2 linked regions of the Methylosinus sp. H3A genome follow. The protein of the gene in region 2 interacts with the protein of the main gene of each other region in a pairwise test. Links are inferred from orthologs where the notes say so. Each region holds a gene or a part of one and is shown on either strand. Other genes may lie near its edges.

Region 1 (6,070 bases), 2.3 Mb from region 2 along the record:
CGCGCGCCTGCCAGCAATGACGATTATTTACCTCGGATGCGCAAGTCGGGTCCGAGGCGCTGTCGTTTGCAAGGCGTACTACGGCCCCGGACCCTCGGATCGACTGCAGAGGGCTGCACACCAAGGGCGCAGTCGATATCCGGCCTCGATGCTAGAGCAAAGCGCCTCGAATTCCTCACCTTTTTTGCGCGACCGACTGCGTCAAAACAACGCGCCGCTCGCGCTTTCAGACGCCCGTTCGGCCGGCCAGAGGCGCATCGATGACACAGGATGAAATCGCGCGCCTCCTCGGCATAATGGCGGCCCTGCGCACGCCGCAAACCGGCTGTCCATGGGATCTCGAGCAGACCTTCGCGAGCATCGCCCCCTATACGCTCGAAGAAGCCTATGAAGTCGTCGATGCGATCGAGCGCGGCGATCTCGGCGATCTCCGCGAGGAGCTCGGCGACCTGCTGCTGCAGGTCGTCTTCCACGCGAGGCTGGCGGAGGAGGTCGGAGCTTTCGCCTTCGTCGATGTCGTCGCGGCGATCTCCGACAAGCTCATCCGCCGCCACCCACATGTATTCGGCGACAAAACCGCGGCCTCGGCGGCCGACGTCTCGGTGCAATGGGCGCAGATCAAGGCGCGCGAAAAGCAGCTCCGCGCCGAGCGCCGCGGCATAGAGGAGGCGCCGGGCCTGTTGGACGGCGTTCCACCCGCCCTGCCCGCTCTGACGCGCGCGATCAAATTGCAGGAGAAGGCCGGCAAGGTCGGCTTCGACTGGAACGACGCGCGGCTCGTGCTCGAGAAAATTCGCGAGGAGACGCTGGAGGTGGAAGCGGAGCTCGGGGAAGGAGACGCGCCTCCCTCGCCCGCGGTCGCGGAGGAGATCGGCGATCTTCTCTTCGCCGTCGCCAATCTCGCCCGCCATGTCGGGGCCGATCCCGAGCAGGCGCTGCGCGGCGCCAACGCCAAATTCGAGCGGCGCTTTCGCTTCATCGAGCGCGCGCTCACGGAAAAGGGAACGCGCCCGCAGGATTCGACGCTAGACGAGATGGAAGCATTGTGGCTCGCGGCGAAAGCCGCCGAGCGTGCGTGAGCAGCGGCCCGCTCACTTTTCGAATTTTTCCAGAACCCAGGGCTCGCCGCGTCCCTCGCTCAGCCATGCCTGATAGCTCGGCAGAGCGAGAATCGCGTGCATATAATCCTGCGCTTGCGACGAGACCTCGAGGACATAGGTCGTAAATCGACAGACGACCGGCGCAAACATGGCGTCCGCGGCGGAGAAGGCGCCGAAGAGAAACGGCCCCTCCGATCCGAAGCGCGCTCTCGCGTCGCGCCAGGCGGCGTCGATACGCGCGATATCGGCGGCGGCCTCCCGGCTCGGCGGCGCGATCGGGCGCGGCGCGCGGCGGAAATTGGTGGGGAATTCACTTCGCATCGAGGTGAAGCCGGAATGCATTTCCGCCGCGAGCGAGCGCGCCAGAGCCCGCGCCGCCGGATCGCGCGGCCAGATCGCGAGATCGGGAAAGCGCTCGGCGATGAATTCGATGATGGCGAGCGAATCCCAGACGATTACGTCGTCGCTGCGTAGCGCCGGAACCTTCCCGGCCGGCGAAAAGGCGAGGAGCCTCTCTTTCGACTCCGGGCCATAGAGCGGAACCACCGTCTCCTCGAAGGGAATCTCGAATTGCTTCAGCAGCAGCCAGGGCCGCAGCGACCAGGAGGAATAGGCCTTATTGCCGACGAGCAGGGAGAGAGTCATCGAAGCGTCCTCAATGGGCGGTCTGGGAAAAGAGGCTCAGCAAAATGACGCCGGCGATGATGAGACCCATTCCGGCCATTTCTCCGGCATTGAGCGTCTGGCGAAACACCAACCAGGCGACGAGGGCGATCAACGCTTGGCCGACGCCCGACCATATCGCATAGGCGACGGCGACCGGAATGCTGCGCAGAGCGAGCGACAGCAGGAAAAAGGACACGCCATAGCCGATGACGACGATGATCGAAGGCAAAGGCTTCGAAAAAGCCTCGCTCGCCTTGAGCGCGGAGGTTCCGACGACCTCGCAGAGAATGGCGATCACCAGATAGATTCGATCCATGATGCGGAGGCCCCTCGGAGTGCGAACGCCTCGCGGCTCGAGGCGCGCCTATGAAATTAGCGCGCGCGCCGCCGGGTCGTCGCTTCCGCGCGCACTTCGGCCTGCGGATAGCGCCGCGTCACCCCGTCGAATCGCTCCGGCGCGACGCGCACGACAAGCCGCGCTCTCCCGTCCGGCAAAGTCTGCCGATCCAGCACTTCCGTATGGGCGTGGAGCCAGGCGATGCCGGCGCCGTCGGCGGGATCGAGCTCGACCTCGAGCCGGACGCGCCCTTCCGCCAGTCGCGTCTCTATGCGATCGAGCAGCGCGTCGAGCCCCTCCCCGGTCAGCGCCGAGACGAGCGAGGGACGGTCGACGCCCTTGCGGCCGCGCGCGGCGACGCGCATGGCGGCGAGCCGCTCCGGATCGAGCGCGTCGATCTTGTTCCAGACCTCGAGAATGCGCGTCCCCGCCTCGCCGGAAAGGCCGAGCTCGCCGAGAATGGATTCGACGTCGGAGGCCTGCGCCTCCCAATCGGGATGCGAAACGTCGCGCACATGCAGGATGACGTCGGCCAGCGTCACCTCTTCCAGCGTGGCGCGGAAGGCGGAGATCAGCATGGTCGGCAGATCGGAGATGAAGCCGACCGTATCCGAAAGCAGGATCTTTGCGCCATGCGGCAGGCGAATCTGCCGCAACGTCGGGTCGAGCGTCGCGAACAGCATGTCCTCGGCCAGCACGCCGGCCTTGGTCAGGCGATTGAACAGCGTCGATTTGCCGGCGTTGGTGTAGCCGACGAGCGCGACGACCGGATAGGGCACCTCGCGGCGCTTCTTGCGGTGCAGGCCGCGCGTGCGCTTGACCTGGTCGAGGTCGCGCTCGATGCGCGCCATGCGCTCCTCGATGAGGCGGCGATCGGTCTCGATCTGCGTCTCGCCGGGGCCGCCGAGGAAGCCGAAGCCGCCGCGTTGACGCTCGAGATGGGTCCAGGATCGCACGAGGCGCGATTTCTGATAGGCGAGATGGGCGAGCTCGACCTGCAGCGCGCCCTCCTTGGTGCGGGCGCGGCGGCCGAAAATCTCGAGGATCAGCCCGGTGCGGTCGATGACCTTGGCGCCCCAGGCTCTTTCCAGATTGCGCTGCTGCACCGGCGAGAGCTGGCAATCCATCGTCACCAGCTCCGCCTCGGCGGCTTTCACCGTCTCGGCGATCTCCTCGACCTTGCCCTTGCCGAGATAGGTCGCGGGCCGGACGTCGTGCAGAGAGACGGCGATCTCGCCGACGATGTCGAGCTCGATCGCCTCGGCGAGGCCGACCGCTTCGGCGAGCCGGGAGACAGGATCGCGCTCCGCCCCCTGCCCCGCGGCTTCGGAAGGCCGCGTGCGCGTGGGATAGGGGCCGACCACGAGAGCCTTTGTGGACGCGCCGGCGGTCCGGTCCTCGGACGCTGATGTTTTTTCGCTCAACCCGACCTCGACCCGCTGAGCGAAGCGCGGCGGCGGCTCGCCCCGCATCTTGTCAGCGTCTATTGTTTTCGCGGGACTTTCAACGGAAAATCGGGCGCCGATCTTCCGAAATCCCGCTCAGCGATGGCGTTCTGGCGCGCTCTCCGCGCCTTCCTCACCCGGCTCGAACATATGGATCGGATGACCGGGCATGATCGTCGAGATCGCATGTTTATAAACGAGCTGGGAATGCCCATCGCGGCGCAGCAAGAGGCAGAAATTGTCGAACCAAGTCACGATGCCCTGCAATTTGACGCCGTTGACCAGAAAAATCGTGAGCGGGACTTTGTTCTTCCTCACGTAATTCAAAAACGTATCTTGCAGATTCTGCGCGCGTTCGGAGGACATCGGCTATCCTGTTCTGTTTTTCGTTATCGGGGCGACTTGCGTCGCTCTTATCGGTCCATAGCCATCCAACCGCATATTAGAGACTGCGCCGGCGCAATGCGCAAGACGCAACTCCTTCATGCGGCGAAAGGCCTCCACTTACGGTCCTGTAACTCGCTGTTTCGACGTGTTTACGACGAGACGAAACGCATCAACTAGAGCCAAACAGCCGCAGAGCCAATAGGAAATTTTCACAAGGTCTTGTATCGGCGAGATTTGTCGCCTCATTCGATGGCGAGCGACTTCAACTTGCGATGGAGCGCCGACCGCTCCATTCCGATAAATTCGGCCGTTCGGGAAATATTGTTGCTGAAGCGATTGAGCTGGGCGATCAGATATTCTCTCTCGAACACTTCCCGCGCCTCGCGCAGCGGCAGGCTCATCAGTTTCTCGCCACGCACGCCGGCCGGCGTCGAGGGGACGAGCTGGCCGATCTCCGAGGGCAGCATATCGGCGGAAACCTCGGCGGTCGCGTCGCCGGCGGTCAAAATCATCAGCCGCTCCACATTGTTGCGGAGCTGGCGGATATTGCCGGGCCAGTCGTGCAATTGCATGACGGCGAGCGCGTCCTCGCTGATCTTGCGGCGCGGCATGCCGGAGGTCGCCGACACCTGCTCCATGAAATATTCGATGAGCTCGGGGATATCTTCGCGACGCTCGGCGAGCGAGGGGATGCGGATCGGCACCACGGAGAGGCGATGGAAGAGATCCTCGCGCAGCGCCCCCTCCTCTATCGCCGAGGCGAGGTCGCGCGCCGACGAGGAGATGATACGCACATCGACCTCGACGCGCGCCGTCCCGCCGACGCGCTGAAACGTCTGCTCGACGAGGACGCGCAGGATTTTCGACTGCGTGTCCTTGGGCATGTCGGCGATCTCGTCGAGAAAGAGCGTGCCGCCATGGGCCTCCTCGAGCGCGCCGATCTTACGGGGCCCGTCGCCGCCCTCGCTGCCGAAGAGCTCGATCTCCATATTTTCCGGCGTGATCGTCGCCGCATTGATGACGACGAAGGGGCCGAGGGCGCGCTGCGAAGCCGCATGGAGACAACGCGCGGCGAGCTCCTTGCCCGAGCCGGGCTGGCCGGTGATGAGCACGCGCGAATTGACCGGCGCGACGCGGGCGATGATCTGCTGCAGCTGATGCGCCGGGAAGGAGCTGCCGACGATGCGGTCCGAGGCGCCGGCGCGCTGGCGCAGCGCGCTGATCTCGCGGCGCAGATGCGAGGCCTCGAGCGCGCGCTCGGCGACGAGCAGGAGACGATCCGCCTTGAATGGCTTCTCGATGAAGTCATAGGCGCCGAGCTTTATGGCGCTCACCGCTGTTTCTATATTGCCGTGGCCCGAGATCATCACCACAGGCAGATCTTTGTGCTGCTTCTGGATGATCTCCAGAACCTGCATGCCGTCGAGGCGCGAGCCCTGCAGCCATATGTCGAGGAAGACGAGATGCGGGCGGCGCTGCTCGATCGCCGCCAGCGCGCCATCGGCGTCCTTGGCGGTGCGAACGCCATGGCCTTCGTCGCCGAGAATGCCGGCGACGAGCTCTCTGATGTCTTCCTCGTCGTCGACGATGAGAATGTCGCTGACCATCTGCCTCACCATTCACGAAGTCCGCGCCTGCGCCTCCTCCGCCGCGGCGGCCTCGCCGAGCGGAATGAACAGGCGCACACAGGCGCCGGTTCCGGAGGGGGCGTCGAGCAGTTCGAGTCGTCCGCCATGGTCCTCGATGATCTTGGCGACAATAGGCAGGCCGAGCCCGGTGCCCTCGGCGCGCGTCGTCATATAAGGCTCGAGCAGGCGCTGTCGGTTGAAGGCCGGGAATCCCTTGCCATTGTCGATCACATCGATCTCCGCCATTGCGTCGCGCACGCCGAGGCTGATATCGATCCGCTTGGCGTCATGCGCCGCGGCGTCCTCGCGGGCGGCGATGCCCTCGGCGGCGTTTTTCACGATATTGGTGAGCGCCTGCGACAAGAGCCGCCGGTCGAAGACCGCGAAGACCGGCGCGTCCGGCAGTGTCAGTGTCATTTCCACGTCGTTATGGGCGACTCGCGTCAGAAAAAAGGCCTGGCGCATGCAGTCGCACAGATCGTCGCGCTCGGGCCGCGCCTTGGGCAT
Region 2 (6,007 bases):
AGCGCAGCGACAGGCGATATTCGGCGCGCGAGGTGAACATGCGATAGGGCTCGCTGACGCCGCGGGTGACGAGATCATCGATCATCACACCGAGATAGGCCTCGGCGCGATCGAAGACGACAGCGCTCTTTCCCGCCGCGCGCGCCGCCGCATTGAGGCCCGCGACCAACCCCTGCGCGGCGGCCTCTTCATAGCCCGTCGTCCCATTGAGCTGACCGGCGAAGAAAAGTCCTGGGACGCGCTTCGTCTCCAATGTCGCGTCGAGCTCGCGCGGATCGACGAAATCATATTCGATCGCATAGCCTGGCCGCAGTATCCGCGCCGTCGCGAGTCCCTCGATCTTCTGAATGAACGCCTGCTGGACCTGTTCCGGCAACGAGGTGGAGACCCCGTTCGGATAGACAGTGTCGTCGTCGAGGCCTTCCGGCTCGAGGAAAATCTGATGGGCGTCGCGATCGCCGAAGCGCGTGACCTTATCCTCGATCGAGGGGCAATAGCGTGGGCCGGGCCCCGAAATGGCGCCGCTGCGCATCGGCGAATGCTGGAGATTGTCGAGAATGACTCGATGCGCCGCGGCGTTGGTGCGGGTGATGTGGCAGACGATCTGCGGATTGACGATGGCCTTGGTGAGATAGGAGAAGGGCTCCGGCGTCTCATCGCCCTTCTGTTCCTCGAGACGCCCCCAGTCGATCGTGCGTCCATCGAGGCGTGGCGGCGTGCCGGTTTTGAGGCGTCGCGTCGCAAAGCCGATTTTTCGCAAATCTTCCGCCAAGCCGATCGAGGGACGCTCGCCCATGCGCCCGGCGGAGAGCTGCGTCGCGCCGATATGAATAACGCCGTTCAGGAAGGTGCCTGTCGTCACCACGACAGCGCCCGCGGCGAGGGTCACGCCATCGAGACTGACACCGGCCACGCGGCCCTGCTGGATCGCCAACCCTTCGACCGAACCTTCTATGACGTCGAGCCCCGGCGTCGCCGCTATGGCCGCCTGCATCGCCGCGCGATAGAGCTTGCGGTCGGCTTGAGCGCGCGGGCCCCGCACCGCCGGACCTTTCGAACGATTGAGCAGGCGAAATTGGATTCCGGCGGCGTCGGCGACCCGGCCCATGAGCCCATCGAGAGCGTCGATCTCGCGGACGAGCTGGCCTTTGCCCAGCCCGCCGATCGCCGGATTGCAGGACATGGCGCCGATCGTGGCGTGAGCGTGGGTGACGAGCGCCGTGCGCGCGCCGAGACGAGCGGCGGCGGCCGCGGCCTCGCAGCCGGCATGTCCGCCCCCGATCACAATCACGTCATAGGCGGCCGAGCTCACCTCTCAAGCCCTCGCGTCTGTTTCACGTGAAACTTTATTTCCCGATGCAAAACTGCGAGAAAATCGCATCCAGCACATCCTCGACATCGACCGCCCCGACGATTCGGCCGAGCGCCCGGCCCGCGATGCGAAGATCGTCTGCAACGAATTCGAGCGGCTTACCCGAATCGAGACACGCCTCGATCGCGTCTTTCGCCTCCTGGACAAGCCGCCTATGCCGTTCGCGCGTGAGAAGCGCAGTCGAACCATCGCCCAAACGCCGCTTCGCGCGATCCGCCATTTCCTCCAGAAGTCGTTCTATTCCAAACCCTGTTCGAGCGGAAATTGCAAGATCATCTGATGTGCAATTCAGCAAATCGGCCTTGGTCGCGACGCGAATGAATTCGACGTCTTCGATCGGCTCTCGCGGCGACTCGACGCCTCCTTCCGACAGCCAGACGAGAAGATCCGCCTCACCGATCCGCGCCCGCGTCCGCGCGACGCCGATCCGTTCGATTTCATCCGTCGCCTCCCGCAAACCTGCCGTATCGACAAGCGTGACCGGCATGCCCCCGAGGTCGAGATGAACCTCGATCATATCCCGCGTCGTTCCCGGAACCGGGGAGACGATCGCCACCTCCCGCTGCGCCAGCGCATTGAGCAACGTCGATTTGCCGGAGTTCGGCGCCCCGAGCAGCAGAACGACATAGCCGTCGCGGAGCCGCTCGGTCCGATCGCCCGTCTTCAGCACCGCCGCCATTTCCTCGCCGAGGGGCTCCAGCAATGGCCGAAGCGCCGTCGCCGGCTCGAACACGTCGCCCTCATCGGAAAAATCCAGCTCGGCCTCGACCAGGGCCAGCGCGCGGATCAGTCTTTCTCGCCAGCTCTCCACGCGCTTGCGCAAGGCTCCGCCCAGCGCCCTGATCGCCTGCCGACGCTGAAACTCTGTCTCCGCCTCGATCAAATCTGCGAGGCCTTCGACCTGCGACAAATCCATCTTGCCATTGGCCAGGCTTCGCCGTGCGAACTCCCCCGGTTGCGCCTCTCGCAGGCCTGGAAAATCACCCAGAACCCGCAAAACTGCGTGCGTCACCGCGCGGCCGCCATGAATCTGCAATTCGGCGTAATCCTCGCCTGTCGGCGAGTTCGGCTGTGGGAAATAGAGCACGAGCCCGCGGTCGATCGTCTCGCCGTCGCGCGGGTCCGCGAGGCGCGCATAATGCGCAAATCGGGGCTCTGGAACACGTCCCGCCAGCCGCGCCAACACTGCGCCGACCATCGGGCCCGACAGCCGAATCACCGCGACCGCCGCGCGCCCGGCGCCGGTGGCCGAGGCAAAGATCGTTTCGCTCGACATGGTCAGACTGTCATCCGCCGCATGATCGGACCGCTCTACTCGAATTTCCGGCCCTGAGAAAGAAACTTATCCCAACGCCTTTCAGACCGATGAACAATCATCCGGCCAGTGCATATTCGAGTGGCGTTTGCGGTGACACAAGCAATTTCGGCTCGAGCGAGGCCCAAAAAACGACTTTAATTGTTATGTAGTACGGATTGTTTTTAGCTTCGAGGCTTTTGCGCGCCAGCCGATGACGATCGATCGGCTGGCGATAGCAAATGCCCTCGAACGCGCTCTCCCCGCGAATTCACATCGCCGGCGCGTCCGAGGGCGCCGCCTCAGGTGTTCATCGAATCGAAGAAGCTGGCGTTGCCCTTGGGCGTCTCGCGCAATTTGCCGAGCAGGAACTCGATCGCGTCCACCGTGCCCATCGGATTGAGGATACGACGCAGCACATACATCTTCTTGAGAATGTCCGAGGGCACCAGCAGCTCTTCCTTGCGGGTGCCGGAGCGGGTGATGTCGATCGCCGGGAAGACGCGCTTGTCGGAGACTTTGCGGTCGAGAATGATCTCCGAATTGCCCGTGCCCTTGAACTCCTCGAAGATCACTTCGTCCATGCGTGAGCCGGTGTCGATCAGCGCCGTGGCGATGATGGTCAGCGAGCCGCCCTCTTCGATATTGCGCGCCGCGCCGAAAAAGCGCTTGGGACGTTGCAGAGCATTGGCGTCGACGCCGCCGGTCAGCACCTTGCCGGAGGACGGAACCACAGTGTTGTAGGCGCGGCCGAGACGAGTGATCGAATCGAGCAGAATCACCACGTCGCGACGATGCTCGACCAGGCGCTTGGCCTTCTCGATGACCATCTCCGCGACCTGAACGTGACGCACGGCCGGCTCGTCGAAAGTCGAGGACACGACCTCGCCCTTCACAGAGCGCTGCATGTCGGTCACTTCCTCCGGGCGCTCGTCGATGAGCAACACGATCAGATAACATTCCGGATGATTGGTGGTGATCGACTGCGCGATATTCTGCAGCAGCACGGTCTTGCCGGTGCGCGGCGGCGCGACGACCAGAGCGCGCTGACCCTTGCCGATCGGCGCGACGAGATCGATCACGCGAGCGGAGAGATCCTTGCGCGTCGGATCGTCGATTTCGAGCTTCAGCCGCTCATCTGGATAGAGCGGCGTCAAATTGTCGAAGGGAACCTTGTGCCGCACCTTCTCAGGGTCTTCGAAATTGATCGAATTGACCTTGAGCAGCGCGAAATAGCGCTCGCCCTCCTTGGGGCTGCGGATCATGCCCTCGACAGTGTCGCCGGTGCGCAGGCCGAAGCGGCGAATCTGCGAAGGAGACACGTAAATATCGTCCGGGCCGGCGAGATAATTGGCGTCCGGCGAACGCAGGAAGCCGAAGCCGTCCTGCAGCACCTCCACGACGCCTTCGCCGACGATCTCGACGTCGCGACCGGCGAATTGTTTCAGTATGGCGAAGAGCAGTTCCTGACGGCGCATCAGCGACGCGCCCTCGACCTCATGCTCCTCCGCGAAGGCGAGAAGCTCGGCGGCCGACTTGGACTTCAGGTCCTGAAGCTTGATTTCCCCCATTTGGGACAATCCTCGACGATATTCGGAAAACTTGGGCTAGGGCGGGATGGGCAGAAGGATGCGGGAGCCGATGCCCCGATGAGCCGGTCTTGGATCCGGCTGTCGTTTGAAACGACGATCTGCCTGAGGTGAGCGATAGAGCAATTAATCCCTTTCGGGCGGAAACGCAAGCCATCCGCCCGAAGCTCGTGACAATTCGGTGAATCTTCAGAAAAAACCCTGAAGTCAGAACGGCTTGACGATCACCAGCACGACGATGCCGATCATCAGCAGCGTCGGAACTTCATTGACGAATCGGAAGAATTTCGCCGGCCGGCGATTCTCGTCCCGCTCGAAAGCCTTTTGCGTGACGCCGAAATAGAAGTGAACGCCGGTCAGAAGGACGACCAGCGCCAATTTGGCATGCAGCCATCCCGCGCCGTGAAAGGAGCCGAAATAGATCAGCGCCAGACCAGCGAGCCAAGCGACAATCATCATCGGCGCCATGATGTAGAGCGCCAGCCGGCGCTCCATCTTCTTGAACAATGCGGAGGGCGCACCCTGCCCCACTTCCGTATGATAGACGAAGAGCCGCGGCAGATAGAGCAGCCCTGCCATCCAGCCGATCACCGCGATCACATGCAAAGCTTTGATCCAGAGATACATGACTCAATTTCCTGTTCTGCGAACGCGCCCGATCAATTGCGCGACATGCTCGAGCGGAGTCTCCGGCAAGACGCCATGACCCAGATTGAAAATATGCGGACGCCCCGCGAAACAATGCAAGATCGCGTCGATCTCTCGATCGAGCGCCGCGCCGCCTGCGAGCAGAGCGAGCGGATCGAGATTTCCCTGCAGCGCCGTCCCTGCGGGAATTTCCTTCACCGCCCAGACAGGATCGATCGCCGTGTCGAGCCCGAGCGCGTCGGCTCCCAGCCTTTCGGCGAGACCCGGCAGATGCGTCGCGCCGCCGCGCACGAAAGCGATGATCGGAACGCCCGGCCGCGCGGTCTTCACCGCCCCGATGATCTTTTTCAGCGGCGCGACGACCCAGCGCTCGAATTCCAGAGGCGGAAGCACGCCCGCCCAGCTGTCGAAAATCTGCAGCGTCTCGACGCCGGCGTCGATCTGCCGAATGAGATAGACGATCGAGGCGTCGGCCAGAATGTCGATGAGCCGCGCGAAGGCCTCCGGCCGCCGAAAAGCAAAGAGCCGCGCCGGCGCCTGATCCGGCGTGCCGCGGCCGGCGATCATATAGCTCGCCACGGTCCAGGGCGCGCCGCAGAAGCCGATGAAGGCGACCGATTTCGGCAGCTCGCCCTTCACCCGGTCGATCGTCTCGAACACCGGCGAAAGCTTCTCGATGTCGAAACTCTCCGCCAAAGCCGCTATGTCGCTGTCGCTCTCGACCGGGACGAGCCGCGGGCCGGACCCGGATTCGAACCAGACCTTCTGCCCGAGCGCATCCGGCACGACGAGAATATCGCTGAACAAAATCGCCGCGTCGAAACCGAAGCGCTCGATCGGCTGCAGAGTGATCCGCGCCGCGGTCTGCGGATTGTAGCAGGTGTCGAGAAAACTCCCGGCCTTGGCGCGAAGCTCCTGATATTCTGGAAGATAACGGCCTGCTTGCCGCATCAGCCAGATCGGCGGAACGACTCGAGCTTCGCCGTTGAGAACGGCGAGGAGCGGCTTACGATCACCCATTGCGCTTCGGCTCCGGCAAGGTCAGGAAACAGGACGAGCTGGACATAGGACGTAGGGGACGCCGTTCGCTCTTCCCGGCATTGG

Evidence for each region.
Region 1: the proteins of rho (region 2) and hfq interact in binary tests that used the Escherichia coli proteins (3 or more experiments, as listed by UniProt). The link is inferred for Methylosinus sp. H3A from one-to-one orthologs.

What each region holds. Positions count from the first base shown.
Region 1 is NZ_JADNQW010000005.1:3,631,976-3,638,045, reverse strand. What follows is about bases 2,280-5,133. They hold hfq (RNA chaperone Hfq), read right to left. Parts: upstream 3,915-5,133; coding sequence 3,645-3,914; downstream 2,280-3,644. Other genes in these bases: IY145_RS19775 (sigma-54 dependent transcriptional regulator), read right to left, coding at 4,178-5,133; hflX (GTPase HflX), read right to left, coding at 2,280-3,527. Also shown: mazG (nucleoside triphosphate pyrophosphohydrolase), read left to right, coding at 261-1,079; IY145_RS19795 (glutathione S-transferase family protein), read right to left, coding at 1,092-1,745; IY145_RS19790 (multidrug efflux SMR transporter), read right to left, coding at 1,756-2,082; more of hflX, read right to left, coding at 2,139-2,279; more of IY145_RS19775, read right to left, coding at 5,134-5,542; IY145_RS19770 (sensor histidine kinase), read right to left, coding at 5,555-6,070. UniProt on the Escherichia coli protein: RNA chaperone that binds small regulatory RNA (sRNAs) and mRNAs to facilitate mRNA translational regulation in response to envelope stress, environmental stress and changes in metabolite concentrations.
Region 2 is NZ_JADNQW010000005.1:1,378,062-1,384,068, forward strand. Bases 2,104-4,894 are described here. They hold rho (transcription termination factor Rho), read right to left. Parts: upstream 4,238-4,894; coding sequence 2,969-4,237; downstream 2,104-2,968. Other genes in these bases: mnmE (tRNA uridine-5-carboxymethylaminomethyl(34) synthesis GTPase MnmE), read right to left, coding at 2,104-2,648; hemJ (protoporphyrinogen oxidase HemJ), read right to left, coding at 4,463-4,882; hemE (uroporphyrinogen decarboxylase), read right to left, coding at 4,886-4,894. In the rest of the region: tRNA uridine-5-carboxymethylaminomethyl(34) synthesis enzyme MnmG, read right to left, coding at 1-1,312; more of mnmE, read right to left, coding at 1,347-2,103; more of hemE, read right to left, coding at 4,895-5,923. UniProt on the Escherichia coli protein: Facilitates transcription termination by a mechanism that involves Rho binding to the nascent RNA, activation of Rho's RNA-dependent ATPase activity, and release of the mRNA from the DNA template.